One region of the Pseudomonas morbosilactucae genome, then DNA from elsewhere that is predicted to be linked to it. Evidence: predicted binding sites of a transcription regulator. Region 1 holds the regulator's gene; each other region holds the start of a gene.
What was found. Region 1 encodes sigma-54, which starts transcription at its own class of promoters, with help from an activator protein. Its sites were predicted from a motif close to ANTGGCATNNANNTTGCTNT; they were not measured.
Positions count from the first base shown of each region.

Region 2: the regulator sigma-54 is predicted to act here: its motif matches at 2,148-2,167, upstream of M1B35_RS22105 (CmpA/NrtA family ABC transporter substrate-binding protein).
Region 3: the regulator sigma-54 is predicted to act here: its motif matches at 1,515-1,534, upstream of M1B35_RS19250 (pilin).
Region 4: the regulator sigma-54 is predicted to act here: its motif matches at 1,968-1,987, upstream of glnA (glutamate--ammonia ligase).

Region 1 covers NZ_JALQCX010000037.1:73,620-77,080, forward strand. The annotation lists gene lptA (lipopolysaccharide transport periplasmic protein LptA) at 1-53, shown strand, start outside; gene lptB (LPS export ABC transporter ATP-binding protein) at 53-778, shown strand; gene M1B35_RS20155 (RNA polymerase factor sigma-54) at 961-2,454, shown strand; gene hpf (ribosome hibernation-promoting factor, HPF/YfiA family) at 2,594-2,899, shown strand; gene ptsN (PTS IIA-like nitrogen regulatory protein PtsN) at 2,912-3,376, shown strand; gene rapZ (RNase adapter RapZ) at 3,379-3,461, shown strand, end outside.
Region 2 covers NZ_JALQCX010000042.1:4,032-7,492, forward strand. The annotation lists gene M1B35_RS22100 (ANTAR domain-containing response regulator) at 211-786, opposite strand; gene M1B35_RS22105 (CmpA/NrtA family ABC transporter substrate-binding protein) at 802-2,013, opposite strand; gene M1B35_RS22110 (quinone-dependent dihydroorotate dehydrogenase) at 2,260-3,279, shown strand; gene rmf (ribosome modulation factor) at 3,422-3,461, opposite strand, start outside.
Region 3 covers NZ_JALQCX010000035.1:39,334-42,794, reverse strand. The annotation lists gene M1B35_RS19260 (prepilin peptidase) at 1-86, opposite strand, end outside; gene M1B35_RS19255 (type II secretion system F family protein) at 89-1,306, opposite strand; gene M1B35_RS19250 (pilin) at 1,583-1,999, shown strand; gene M1B35_RS19245 (BON domain-containing protein) at 2,264-2,620, shown strand; gene M1B35_RS19240 (DUF748 domain-containing protein) at 2,834-3,461, opposite strand, start outside.
Region 4 covers NZ_JALQCX010000039.1:3,225-6,685, forward strand. The annotation lists gene M1B35_RS20725 (hypothetical protein) at 1-281, opposite strand, end outside; gene glnA (glutamate--ammonia ligase) at 464-1,870, opposite strand; gene thiI (tRNA uracil 4-sulfurtransferase ThiI) at 2,202-3,461, shown strand, end outside.

The DNA.
Region 1 (3,461 bases):
TCGACATGGTGATCCAGCCGAAAAAGAAAACTGAAGAGCAGAAGGCCCAGTAATGGCAACTCTGAAAGCTCAGCATCTGGCCAAGAGCTACAAGAGCCGTCAGGTCGTGCGTGACGTCAGCCTGTCCATCGACAGCGGCCAGATCGTCGGCCTGCTCGGTCCCAACGGCGCCGGCAAGACCACCTGCTTCTACATGATCGTCGGCCTGGTCCAGGCGGATCAGGGCCGGGTCATGATCGACGACCTGGATGTCAGCCACCAACCCATGCACGGCCGCGCCCGTGCCGGTATCGGTTATCTGCCCCAGGAAGCCTCGATCTTTCGCAAGCTGTCGGTGGCCGACAACATCATGGCCATCCTCGAGACCCGCAAGGAACTCGACAAGGCCGGTCGGCGCAAAGAGCTGGAGAGCCTGCTGCAGGAATTCCACATCAACCACATCCGCGACAACCTGGGCATGAGCCTGTCCGGTGGTGAACGCCGCCGTGTGGAAATTGCTCGCGCCCTGGCTACCGCACCAAAGTTCATCCTGCTGGACGAACCCTTCGCCGGTGTCGACCCGATCTCGGTCGGCGACATCAAGCAGATCATTCATCACCTCAAGGCCAAGGGCATTGGTGTGCTGATCACCGACCATAACGTCCGTGAAACCCTGGATATCTGCGAAACCGCTTACATCGTCAACGACGGCCAGCTGATTGCCGAAGGCGACTCCGAGACCATCCTGGCCAATGAATTGGTCAAGGAAGTCTACCTGGGCCATGAGTTCCGCCTGTAAGCACTGAGGTGTTTGGCCAGTCGCCGGGGCGCCGCAAGCAATAAAATCCTGCAATTTTTATTGTTACAGCGCTCTAGGCAAACACTTCAGTTTCAGGCATATAATTTGCTTATGTTTGGCGCCTCGGCGCCCTGTAGTGGATGGCGCATGTGCGCCGGCGAATAAGGTGTTAAGCCCCTGCCATGAAACCATCGCTAGTCCTGAGAATGGGCCAGCAGCTGACGATGACACCGCAGCTGCAACAGGCCATCCGCCTGCTCCAATTGTCGACCCTGGACCTGCAACAGGAAATCCAGGAGGCCCTGGAGTCCAATCCGATGCTCGAACGCCAGGAAGAAGGCGACGACTTCGATAACAGCGACCCATTGGCCGACAACGCCGAGCAGAAACCCAACACCGACATCCAGGAACCCTCCTACCAGGAAACCGCCCCCACGGTGGACAACCTCGAGGAAGGCGAATGGAACGAGCGCATCCCCAACGAGCTGCCCGTCGACACTGCCTGGGAAGACGTCTACCAGACCAGCGCCAGCAGCCTGCCGAGCAACGATGACGACGAGTGGGACTTCACCACCCGTACCTCCGCCGGCGAAAGCCTGCAGAGCCATCTGCTCTGGCAATTGAACCTGGCCCCGATGTCGGACACCGATCGCCTGATCGCCGTGACCCTGATCGATTGCATCAACAATCAGGGCTACCTGGATGAAACCCTCGAGGAGATCCTCGACGCCTTCGATCCGGAACTGGACATCGAACTGGACGAGATCGAAGCCGTCCTGCACCGCATCCAGCAATTCGAACCGGCCGGCATCGGCGCCCGCAACCTAGGCGAATGCCTGCTCCTGCAATTGCGTCAACTGCCGGCCAAGACCCCATGGCTGGCCGAAGCCCAGCGCCTGGTCACCGACTACATTGACCTGCTGGGCAGCCGCGACTACAGCCAACTGATGCGGCGCATGAAGCTCAAGGAAGACGAGCTGCGCCAAGTCATCGAACTGGTACAGAGCCTCAACCCGCGCCCGGGCTCGCAAATCGAGTCCAGCGAAGCCGAATACGTTGTGCCCGACGTTATTGTGCGCAAGGACAACGAGCGCTGGCTGGTAGAGCTCAATCAGGAATCCGTACCGCGCCTGCGAGTGAATGCGCAATACGCTGGTTTTGTCCGCCGCGCCGACACCAGCGCCGACAACACCTTCATGCGCAACCAACTGCAGGAAGCGCGCTGGTTCATCAAGAGCCTGCAAAGCCGCAACGAAACCCTGATGAAGGTCGCCACCCAGATCGTCGAACACCAGCGGGGCTTCCTCGAGTACGGTGACGAAGCGATGAAGCCGTTGGTCCTGCACGATATCGCTGAGGCGGTGGGCATGCACGAATCGACCATTTCCCGGGTGACCACGCAAAAATTCATGCATACCCCACGGGGCATATATGAACTGAAATACTTTTTCTCCAGCCACGTCAGCACCTCCGAAGGCGGCGAATGCTCGTCCACGGCGATCCGCGCGATCATCAAAAAACTGGTCGCTGCGGAAAATCAGAAAAAGCCGTTGAGTGACAGCAAGATCGCTGGTTTACTGGAGGCACAAGGCATTCAGGTAGCCCGTCGTACCGTCGCCAAGTACCGCGAATCCCTTGGGATCGCGCCTTCCAGCGAACGGAAGCGGTTGATGTAGTCGCCGGGCTAGCCACAGCGTTCCAGGGTGTGTTCGAAAGCAACCGAGCAGCAATCAGGCAAGGATGATTTCGGACACAACCTAAGTGGCAGGCAACCCAGCCTGCCGCCTTATGCACTGGCAACGAAGGAGAAGCTGTATGCAAGTCAACATCAGTGGACACCAACTGGAAGTGACCGAACCCCTGCGCGCTTATATCGGCGAAAAACTCGACCGACTGGAGCGCCACTTTGACAAGATTACCAATGTGCAGGTAACGATGGCTGTCGAGAAACTGAAACAGAAAATCGAAGCCACGCTGCACATCCACGGTGGGGAGGTTGTCGCCAATGCAGAACATGACGATATGTATGCTGCGATTGACCTGCTCACGGACAAGCTCGACCGCCAACTGAAAAAGCATAAGGAAAAGCAACTCCACCTTCTCCAAGGCACGGGTCGCTAACACTCCCCTCCCATGATCCGACTTGAAAGCATCCTGACCCCCGGCCGTTCCCTCGTGAACGTGCCGGGCGGCAGTAAAAAACGCGCCCTCGAACAAATTGCCAACCTGATCAGCCGCGAAGTGCCTGATCTGGAGATGCAGGATGTCTTCGAGAGCCTGATTGCCCGTGAAAAACTCGGTTCTACGGGTTTTGGCAACGGCATCGCTATTCCTCACTGCCGTCTAAAAGGGTGCGCGTCGCCTATCAGCGCCTTGATGCACCTGGACGCCCCTATCGATTTCGACGCCATTGATGGCGCTCCGGTCGACCTGCTGTTCGTATTGCTGGTCCCGGAAGCGGCCACCGATGCTCACTTGGAACTGCTCCGGCAGATCGCCAGCATGCTGGATCGCAAGGAAGTGCGTGACCGGCTGCGCAGCGCCTCCAGCAATGAAGCCCTGTATCAGGTTGTCCTGGACGAACAGAACGGTCACTAGCCATGCGTTTGATCATCGTCAGCGGCCGTTCCGGCTCGGGTAAAAGCACCGCCCTCGATGTTCTTGAGGACCACGGTTACTACTG
Region 2 (3,461 bases), on a different contig from region 1:
GATAAAAGTCTCGTAGGGAGTCATGAGCTTTCAGGTGGAGCGCCTTGGCGGCCGCACCACCGGCCCCGTTCTCTGGGGCCAAAACAAAAAAAACGCCGCAACCCGATTCGCCTGGGCGAGAAGGGTGTGCGACGTCTTTGTCGTAGGTGGGGCAACCGCCGTTGGTTACCTGTGAGGTTTACTTAGCAAGAGCTGAGCCAACAGCGTTGGTTAGCCGAGCAGCTCGCTCATGGCAATGATCTGCTCCGCCACCTGGATCAGCTTCTGCTGCCGGCTCATGGCCTGGCGACGCATCAGGGTGTAGGCCTGTTCTTCGTTGCAGTCTTTCATTTTCATCAGCAGCCCCTTGGCCAGCTCGATGCGCTTGCGCTCGGCCAGTTGCTGGTCGCGGGCCTGCAGCTGGGCGCGCAGGGCCTGGTCGCTTTCGAAGCGGGCCATGGCCACGTCGAGAATGGGTTGCAGGCGGTCGGCCTGGATGCCTTCGACTATATAAGCGCTGACCCCGGACTTGATGGCTTGGCGCATGACGCCGGGGTCGTGCTCGTCGGTGAACATCACGATTGGGTGCGGTTGGTCGCGGCTGACCAGCACCACTTGTTCCAGCACATCGCGGCTGGGTGACTCGGTATCGATCAGGATCACGTCCGGACGCACCGTTTCGACTCGCGCCGGCAGGTCGATGGTCAGGCCTGACTCGTCGATCACTTCAAAACCGGCTTCCACCAAGGCGGCCTTGAGACGGCCGACTTTCTTCGCGGTGTCGTTGATCAGCAGGATACGCAACATGGTCACAGGCTCCTGTCAGCGGCTGGCGAGCAGCGGGGTGCTGTCGTTTAAAGCGTGGAGCTTGAAGCTGCGGGCATAGGCGGCGGGGTCGCTGCCGTCCCAGACCTTGCCGTCGATCAATTGGCTGCTGCGCAGGTCTTGGCTGCCCGAGGCGACGCCTACCGCCGTGGCGGCTTCCCGATACAGTGGTAATTGCTGCACCTGCCGGGCCACGGCCAGGTAATCCGGGTCCTCGCGCAACAGACCCCAGCGCCGGAACTGGGTCATGAACCACATCCCGTCGGACAGGTACGGCAGGTTCACCGCGCCGTCGTTATGAAAGCGCAGGGCGTGAGGGTCTTGCCACTGGTTGCCGAGGCCGTCGAGGTAGTGCCCGAGCAGTCGTGGCTCAATGCTCTCCAGCGGTGCATCCAGGTATTGGCTGGCACTCAGCAACTGGGCGGTGCTCCGGCGGTTTTCCTGGTTTTCTTCGATAAACCGACTGGCCTCCAGAATCGCCATCACCAAGGCTCGGGCGGTGTTGGGGTATTGCTCGACAAAGGCGCGGGTGCAGCCCAGGACCTTTTCCGGGTGATCGGGCCAGATGGCCTGGCTGGTGGCCAAAGTAAAGCCCAGCTCCTGGTTCACCGCGCTGGCGCTCCAGGGCTCGCCCACGCAAAAGCCGTCGATGCGTCCCGCTTGCAGGTGGGCGACCATTTGCGGCGGCGGCACCACCACGCTGTCGACATCCTGCAGCGGGTGAATGCCCTGGGCGGCGAGCCAGTAATACAGCCACATGGCGTGGGTGCCGGTGGGGAAGGTCTGGGCGAACGTCAGCTTTGCCCTGCTTTGGCGCACATGGCGATCCAGTGCTTCAGGACTGGTCACGTTCCGGCCCTGCAGCTCCCGGGACAGGTTGATGCTTTGGCCGTTCTGATTCAGCCCCATCAGCACGGCCATGTCGCAGGGGTTGACCCCGCCGATGCCCAGGTGCACCGCGTAGATCAGGCCGTACAGGCTGTGTGCGGCGTCCAGTTCACCGCTCACCAGTTTGTCCCGCAGGGTGGCCCACGAGGCCTGGCGCTTGAGGTTCAGGGTCAGGCCGTAAGGCTGGGCGAACCCCTGAGTTGCGGCGACCACCACCGAGGCGCAGTCGCTCAGGGCCATGAAACCGAGATTGATCTCGGTCTTTTCCGGGGCATCGCTGCCATTGACCCAAGCCAGTGGGCTGACGGGTAGTTCATTCATGGGGTAGGCACCTTGCAAAAAAAAGCGCCGCAGCCGGGCATTGGGTAATCCCAAGCCGGTGACGACGCCATTGTCCTCTTTCGTACAGCGAGAGACTCATGCCGTCGTTGGCATGAGTGTTGATGAGCAAGGTTGGTGCAAGGCATATGCCATTCAACGCTGATTTCACCCGGCGCCTCGCCTGGAGCCCTCGGGCCCGGCTATAATCGCCGCCTCATTTCGCCGCCTACCGAGTCAATCCCGCCCATGTATACCCTGGCCCGCCAGCTGTTGTTCAAACTCTCCCCGGAAACTTCCCACGACCTGTCCCTGGACCTGATCGGTGCGGGCGGGCGCCTGGGGCTTAACGGTTTGCTGTGCAAGGCGCCGGCGCAGGTGCCGGTGAAGGTCATGGGCCTGGAGTTTCCCAACCCGGTGGGCTTGGCGGCCGGCCTGGACAAGAACGGTGCGGCCATCGACGGTTTCGCCCAGTTGGGTTTCGGCTTTGTCGAGATCGGCACCATCACCCCGCGTCCGCAGCCGGGCAACCCCAAGCCGCGGATTTTCCGCTTGCCCCAGGCTGAAGCCATCATCAACCGCATGGGCTTCAACAACCTCGGTGTGGATCACTTGCTGGCCCGTGTTGCCGCCGCCAAATACAAGGGCGTGCTGGGGATCAACATCGGCAAGAACTTCGACACGCCGGTGGAGCGTGCAGTGGACGACTACCTGATCTGCCTGGACAAGGTCTATGCCCACGCCAGTTACGTGACGGTCAACGTCAGCTCGCCCAACACCCCGGGCCTGCGCAGCCTGCAGTTCGGTGAGTCGCTGAAGCAATTGCTGGCGGCCTTGAGCGAGCGGCAGAAGGTCCTGGCCCTGCAACATGGCAAACACGTGCCCCTGGCGATCAAGATCGCCCCGGACATGACCGATGAAGAAACCGTTCAAGTGGCCCAGGCCCTGATCGAAACCGGCATGGACGCGGTCATTGCCACCAACACCACGTTGAGCCGGGTGGGCGTCGAAGGCATGGAGCATGGTGACGAGGCGGGCGGCCTGTCCGGCGCGCCGGTGCGCGACAAAAGCACCCACACGGTCAAGGTCCTGGCGGCGGAGCTGGGCGGGCGTTTGCCGATCATTGCCGTGGGCGGCATCACCGAAGGCAAGCACGCGGCTGAGAAGATCGCCGCCGGTGCCAGCCTGGTGCAGCTGTATTCGGGTTTTATCTACAAGGGCCCGGCGCTGATTCGCGAGTCGGTGGACGCCATTGCGGCGATGCGCTGAGGCTCGGAAGGGCGGCTTGAATCGCAGGCATTAAAAAGGGCTCCTTGAAGGAGCCCCTGGGCCGAAGCCCGCCGCCCGGATAGGACGCGCATGGTTGATCGTTGTAACGCTTCAGAGGTAGGTGTCGGGATTGTTGCCCTGATTAGCCGACAGCACGAAGTTCGTTGAGTCTGTGGATGCCC
Region 3 (3,461 bases), on a different contig from region 1:
AGAAAACTGCCCACGATCAGCCCCAGGACCAGGGCGAACAACACAAAGGCCAACGGAGCGTTGGCCAGGACTTCACTCAAAGGCATGTTCAGATCGCTGTACCGAGTTGAAAGATGGGCAGATACATGGCGACGACTAGGCCGCCGACGAGAGTGCCCAGAATGATCATGATAAAGGGCTCCAGCAGGCTGGCCAGGCTGTCAGCCAGGTTATCCACTTCGGTTTCATAGTGTTGCGCGACCTTTTCCAGCATCTGCTCCAGGGTTCCGGATTCTTCGCCGATGGCCGTCATCTGGATGGCCATGCCGGGAAATACACCGCTGCTGCGCATGGCGAAGTTCAACTGCATGCCGTTGGCGACGTTCTGCCCGATGCGTTCGATGGCCTGCTGGAACACGTGGTTGCCGCTGGCTTGGGCCACCGCGCTCAAGGCCTGCAGCAAGGGCACGCCGGCGGCAAAGGTGGTGGCCAGGGTACGCGCATAACGGGCCACCGCAGACTTGTACAGCAAGGTGCCCAGCAGAGGCAATTTAAGCAGGCCGCTGTCCAGGGCATCACGCAGGCGTTTTGAGCGTCTGTGGGCATGGCGCAGGCCCAGCAGGGTACCCAGGCCGCCGAGAGCCAGCATCCACCAGCCGTGCTGCATGAGCTGCGAGAGTGCGATGACCCATTGAGTAAAGGCCGGCAGCGGGGCGTTGATGCCCGCGAACAGGCTCTGGAATTGCGGTACAACCTTGACCAGCAGAATGGCGCTGACGACCGCCGCCACGGCGACTACCGCCAATGGGTAGATCAGACTTTTCTTGACCCTGGCCTTGAGGTTCTCGCTCTTCTCCTTATAGGTGGCCACGCGCTCCAGCAGGGTATCCAGGGCGCCGGCCTGCTCACCGGCCTCCACCAGGTTGCAGTACAACTCGTCGAAGCAGCGTGGGTGTTTGCGCAATGCCGCGGCCAGGCTGTTGCCGGCTTCGATGTCTCGCTTGAGGGCCAGCACTAGAGGGCGCATGCCCGGCGTGTCCAGGCCTTCAGCGATGATGTCGAAGGCCTGCAGCAGCGGCACCCCGGCTTTCATCATGCTGGCCAGTTGGCGGGTGAACAGCGCTATGTCCCGGGCCTTGATCCTGTGCGATGGACGCAGCAGCGGTGCGGATTTGCGCCGGACCCGGTGGGGGGTGATGCCCTGTTGGCGCAGCTTGGCCCTGACCAGGGCTGGAGTCTGGGCACTCAACTCGCCGGCGAGGGGGCTACCGCTGCGGTCGCTGCCTTGCCAGGTGTACACACTGATTCTTGCCGTTCTTGGCGTCATGGTTCGGTCCTGTGTAAAGCCGTGCTCGTCCGTGAGCGCGGGGTGGCGAGCGTGTTTGGCAGACCGCCCGGCGATTGCTTTAAAGCGTAGTTGCAGGCGCCCCCGGAACGGCGCAGCGGGGTGACGGAAATTGTCAGTTTGTGCGAATCCTTGCGTGACACGGCGTCCTTAGAAAACCGTGAAAGCCTTGTTTTACGTGGCTTTCATGGCTGGCACAGGCCGTGCTTTGGCCCCCATGCAACTCATAAAACCTTTGTTTAGGCATGGAGCCTGTCTATGAAGCGTCAGTACGGTTTTACCCTGATCGAGCTACTGGTCGTGGTGGCCATTATCGGCATCCTGGCAACGGTGGCCCTGCCGCTGTATTCCAAGTACCAGGCCCGGGCCAAGGTGATGGCGGCCCTGGCTGAAGCCTCGGCCCTGAAGGTCCACTTTGAGGATGTACTCAACCAGGGCGTCGATCCGACCCTGGAACTGCTGGGCGCTATGGCCCAGAGCGCGAACTGCCTGATGACCGCGACGGGAGCGGCGAGCAGTGGAGAGGGGACGATTGCCTGCACCCTGCTCAATGCCCCAAGCCCGGTATTGAACAAGACCCTGACCCTTACCCGCTCGCCGGTGACGGGGTGGGCCTGTGCCACCTCAGTCGCCGTGGATTACGTGCCCAAGGGCTGCAGCGCAGAGAGTGCTTGAAGGCTTTTCAGTCTTGAGGTTCGACCGATAAAAGGTGGCGCCGCCACAGCGGCTCCACCAGCCCTCGGAGAAACCGCAACTTGCATGCAGATTGGCAGCCGGTCATGCAAATTGCATGATTCCGATTTTTTGTGTTTTTTTTAAGTTATTGATTTATATGTATTTTTATAGCGATCAAAAGTTGGCACAGCGCCTGCAATATCCCTAGTAACCCTGAAGCCAGGACAACGGCTCAGGCTTTCTAAAAGAACAGGAGTTACTCGTATGAAGAAGTTCGCTATCGCTGCCGCAACTGCTACCGCTCTGACCCTGACCATGGCCAACGCAGCATTTGCGCAGACCACTCAACACACTCAGTCACCTATGGTTGTAGCTGCTGGTGAAGTCGACAAGGCCAAAGAGGCGACCTCTGACACCTGGATCACCACCAAAGTGAAAAGCGACCTGGTTACCGAGAAAGGCATTCCTGGTACCGACATCAAGGTAGAGACCAACAAAGGCGTTGTGTCGCTGTCGTCCACTGTTGCGGTCACCGATGCCCAGAAAGCCACCGCTGTTGCGATCACCAAGAAAATCAAAGGCGTTAAAGCGGTTTCCGCTGACGGCCTGAAAGCCGAGTAAGGCGCACGCTTCTTGCCTGGACAGGGAGAGGTCGCGGTAGGCAATACCGGCCTACCGCTTCTCTAAGGTTCATGCGAAGACCACAAGGATGTGGTCATTACAGGCCCCGGCACCATGTGCCGGGGCCTGTTCTATTGGCGTCGGAAAAGTCCGGGGCCGGCTGGCTGGTCGCTTAGGGTTACGTCGCTCTTAGGTTTAATGAGCGTCCCGGTTTTACTCAGCGTCCAAATGCAACGGGGTCACGACGCGACCATCACTTTCCGCTTGCCCCAGGTTGGCGTCGATGAAGTACACACGGTCGTCCGCGAGTTGGCCTTTATCCACCAGGAAGTCCTTGATGCTGCTGGCCCGCTCTTGGCCCAGTTGGCGCAACAGCACGTCGCTGGAACTCCAGAACTGAATCACCCCTTCGCGCAGTTTGGCGCTGCGTTCGTCGCGGCCCAGTTGAGCCCATTCGGCCGGCGGTTGCTGCTTCAGGCGGGTGCGGTAGATGCCTTCCAGCAGCGGCGCTTTTTCATTCTCCGGCACTTGCAGCAGGGATGCCTGCGCCGGGACTTTATCGCCACGACGCTGGAGCATCTTGTAGTAGTTGTACTGGTACTCACGCTCAAGGCGTTGTTCGGCGATAAACGGGCCGTCGCTGCTTTGCGCGCTGGTGCCTTCGATCTCCAGGCGCAGGGTCGGCCGTTCCTTCAGGGCTTTGGACAAGGTGGTCAGCGCCGACTCGGACTCTTTACTCAACTCGCTGGAACCCGGGGCGAAGGACACGTTGCCGAGGTCTTGCGCACCGCCCCCGCCGATCAGCCCGCCAATGAACTTGAACGGTGCCTGGGCTGCCCGC
Region 4 (3,461 bases), on a different contig from region 1:
CTATGCCGGCCGCGGTCGACATCCACCAACGACAGGTGGGTCTGCTGGCTGGGGCGGGTGTAAGGCCGGCCATCGAGCAGCAGGCGCAGGCGGTGCTCGGGGCGCAGTGCGGGGTGCAGTTTGATATCGACGCTGACGCGGCCGTTGTTGGCGCGCAGGGTCGTGGGCAGGTTGCGTATCTCCAGTACGGAATACACAGGGTCGGCGGCGTCTACGTGGCGGTGGCTCTCGGCGCTGGCCGGCAAGCTGGCCAGCATCAGGCAAAAAAGATAAATGCGCATGGAAGGTCGGTCTCTGGCTGTGCAGCCGTCATCTCTTGTTTGGGTGCGGATTGACCATAGAGTAGCGACAAGGCTCGGGGCGGCAGCCTTAACCTTTGCTCACACAATGGGTGAAAATCGCCCATAAAAAAGGCCTCCCGAAGGAGGCCTCTCGTTACGCCGCTTGCGCGAGCGCGACTGGATTAGCAGCTGTAGTACAGCTCGTATTCCAGTGGGTGTACGAAGGTGCGTACTTTGATTTCTTCTTCGCTTTTCAGTTCGATGTAAGCATCGATGAAGTCGTCGCTGAAAACGCCGCCTTTGGTCAGGAACGCACGACCTTTGTCCAGCTCTTCCAGGGCTTCTTTCAGGCTGCCGCAAACTTGTGGAATCTCTTTGGCCTCTTCAGGCGGCAGGTCATACAGGTTTTTGTCAGCAGCGTCGCCAGGGTGGATCTTGTTCTGGATGCCGTCCAGGCCAGCCATCAGCAGTGCAGCGAAGCCCAGGTACGGGTTGGCTGCTGGATCCGGGAAGCGAGCTTCGATACGGCGAGCGCGTGGGCTGGACACGTAAGGAATACGGATCGAGGCGGAACGGTTACGGGCCGAGTAGGCCAGCATCACTGGAGCTTCGAAACCTGGGACCAGACGCTTGTAGGAGTTGGTCGACGGGTTGGTGAAGCCGTTCAGGGCCTTACCGTGCTTGATGATGCCGCCGATGAAGTACAGGGCGGTGTCGGACAGGCCGGCATAGCCTTCGCCAGCGAAGGTGTTCTTGCCATCTTTGGCGATGGACAGGTGAACGTGCATACCCGAGCCGTTATCGCCGTACAGAGGCTTAGGCATGAAGGTTGCGGTGCGGCCGTAAGCGTCAGCCACGTTGTGTACGCAGTACTTCAGGGTCTGAACTTCGTCAGCCTTGGCTACCAGGGTGTTGAACTTCACGCCGATTTCGTTCTGGCCGGCAGTCGCCACTTCGTGGTGGTGAACTTCGATGACCAGGCCCATTTCTTCCATGGCGTTGCACATGGAGGTACGGATTTCGTGGTCGTGGTCGAACGGCGGAACTGGGAAGTAGCCGCCTTTGACGCCTGGACGGTGGCCTTTGTTGCCGCCTTCCACGTCCTGGTCGGACATCCACGAGCCTTGCTCGGAGAAGATTTTGAACATGGAGCCAGAGATGTCGGACTTGAACTTCACTTCGTCGAAGATGAAGAACTCAGGCTCTGGACCTACAAATACGGTGTCACCGATACCGGTGGACTTCAGGTATTCCTCGGCACGCTTGGCGATCGCACGTGGGTCGCGGTCGTAGCCTTGCATGGTCGAAGGCTCGATCACGTCGCAAACCAGGATCAGGGTCGGCTCTTCGGTGAACGGGTCCAGCACGGCAGTGCTGTCGTCCGGCATCAGGATCATGTCGGAGGCTTCGATGCCTTTCCAGCCAGCGATGGAGGAACCGTCGAACATTTTGCCTTCTTCGAAGAAGGCGTCATCCAGCGCGTCGCGAGCCGGCATGGTCACGTGGTGCTGAGTGCCTTTGGTATCCGTGAAGCGCAGATCAATCCACTTGACGTCATGATCTTTGATGAGTTGAACCGACTTCGACATATGTCCTCCGGGGTGGCTTCGGGCTAAGTAGTGGAGTGCCCTTAGAATGTGGGTGATGCCGGCGCGAATACTCTGCCAAGGCAACCTGCCTCACAAGGGAGCAAATTGCATGCCAGTGCCCCGAGTTGGGTTTTTTGCCCCAAATCCACGCATATAAAGGCTAATTGGCCTGGATTTGGATTTTTAGCGCACCGCAATGTGGCGCTGGATTCTGAAAATGACCTGTTTTGGTGCGACTAAAACCAACTGCACATTAACTGGTTAAACCTTGAGCAATTTCCGCTATAATCCGCGCCCCCCTTTTTCGGCTGGCCCTGCGCGCGCTGTTTTCATGAAACTAATAGTTAAAGTTTTCCCGGAAATCACCATTAAGAGCCGCCCGGTACGGATGCGTTTCATCCGCCAGTTGGCCAAAAACATCCGTGCCGTGCTCCGCGATCTGGACCCGGCTGTGGTGGTCAATGGTGTGTGGGACAACCTTGAATTGGAAACCGCCCTCAGTGACCCCAAAGCCTTGAAGGAGCTGACTGAGCGCCTGACGTGCATGCCGGGTATCGCGCATTTCCTGCAGGTCGACGAGTACCTGCTGGGCGACTTCGACGACGTCGTTGCCAAGTGCAAGCAGCACTTCGGCGATGCCTTGCCCGGGAAGATTTTTTCCGTGCGTTGCAAGCGCGCCGGCAAGCACGAATTCAGCTCCATGGACGTGGAAAAATACGTCGGCAGCCAGCTGCGTCGTCAGTGCGGCGCCGCCGGGATTTCCTTGAAAGACCCGGAAATCGAAGTGCGTATGGAAATTCGCGACCAACGGTTGTTCGTGATCCATAGCCAGCACAACGGCCTGGGCGGCTACCCGCTGGGTGCCCTGGAACAGACCCTGGTGTTGATGTCCGGCGGTTTCGATTCCACGGTGGCGGCCTACCAGATCATGCGCCGCGGCCTGATGAGCCACTTCTGCTTCTTCAACCTGGGCGGGCGTGCCCACGAATTGGGCGTGATGGAAGTCGCGCACTATATATGGAAGAAGTACGGCAGCTCCCAGCGCGTGCTGTTTGTCAGCGTGCCGTTCGAGGAAGTCCTGGGGGAAATCCTCGGTAAAGTCGACAACAGTCATATGGGCGTCATTTTGAAGCGTATGATGTTGCGCGCGGCGTCCCGAATCGCCGATCGCCTGGAGATCGACGCGCTGGTGACCGGCGAGGCGATTTCCCAGGTGTCGAGCCAGACGCTGCCCAACCTGTCGGTGATCGACTGTGTGACCGAGAAGCTGGTATTGCGCCCGCTGATCGCCAGCCACAAGCAGGACATCATCGACCTAGCGCAGGAAATCGGCACCGCCGACTTCGCCAAGCACATGCCCGAGTATTGCGGGGTCATCTCGGTGAACCCCAAGACCCACGCCAAGCGTCCGCGTGTGGAGCATGAAGAGAAAGAATTCGACATGGCGATTCTGGAGCGTGCGCTCGAGAACGCCAAACTGGTACCGATCGATCGGGTGATCGACGAGTTGGGCCAGGATTTGCAGATTGAAGAAGTCAGCGAGGCGTTGGCCGGTCAGATCGTCATCGACATCCGTCACCCGGATGCCGAG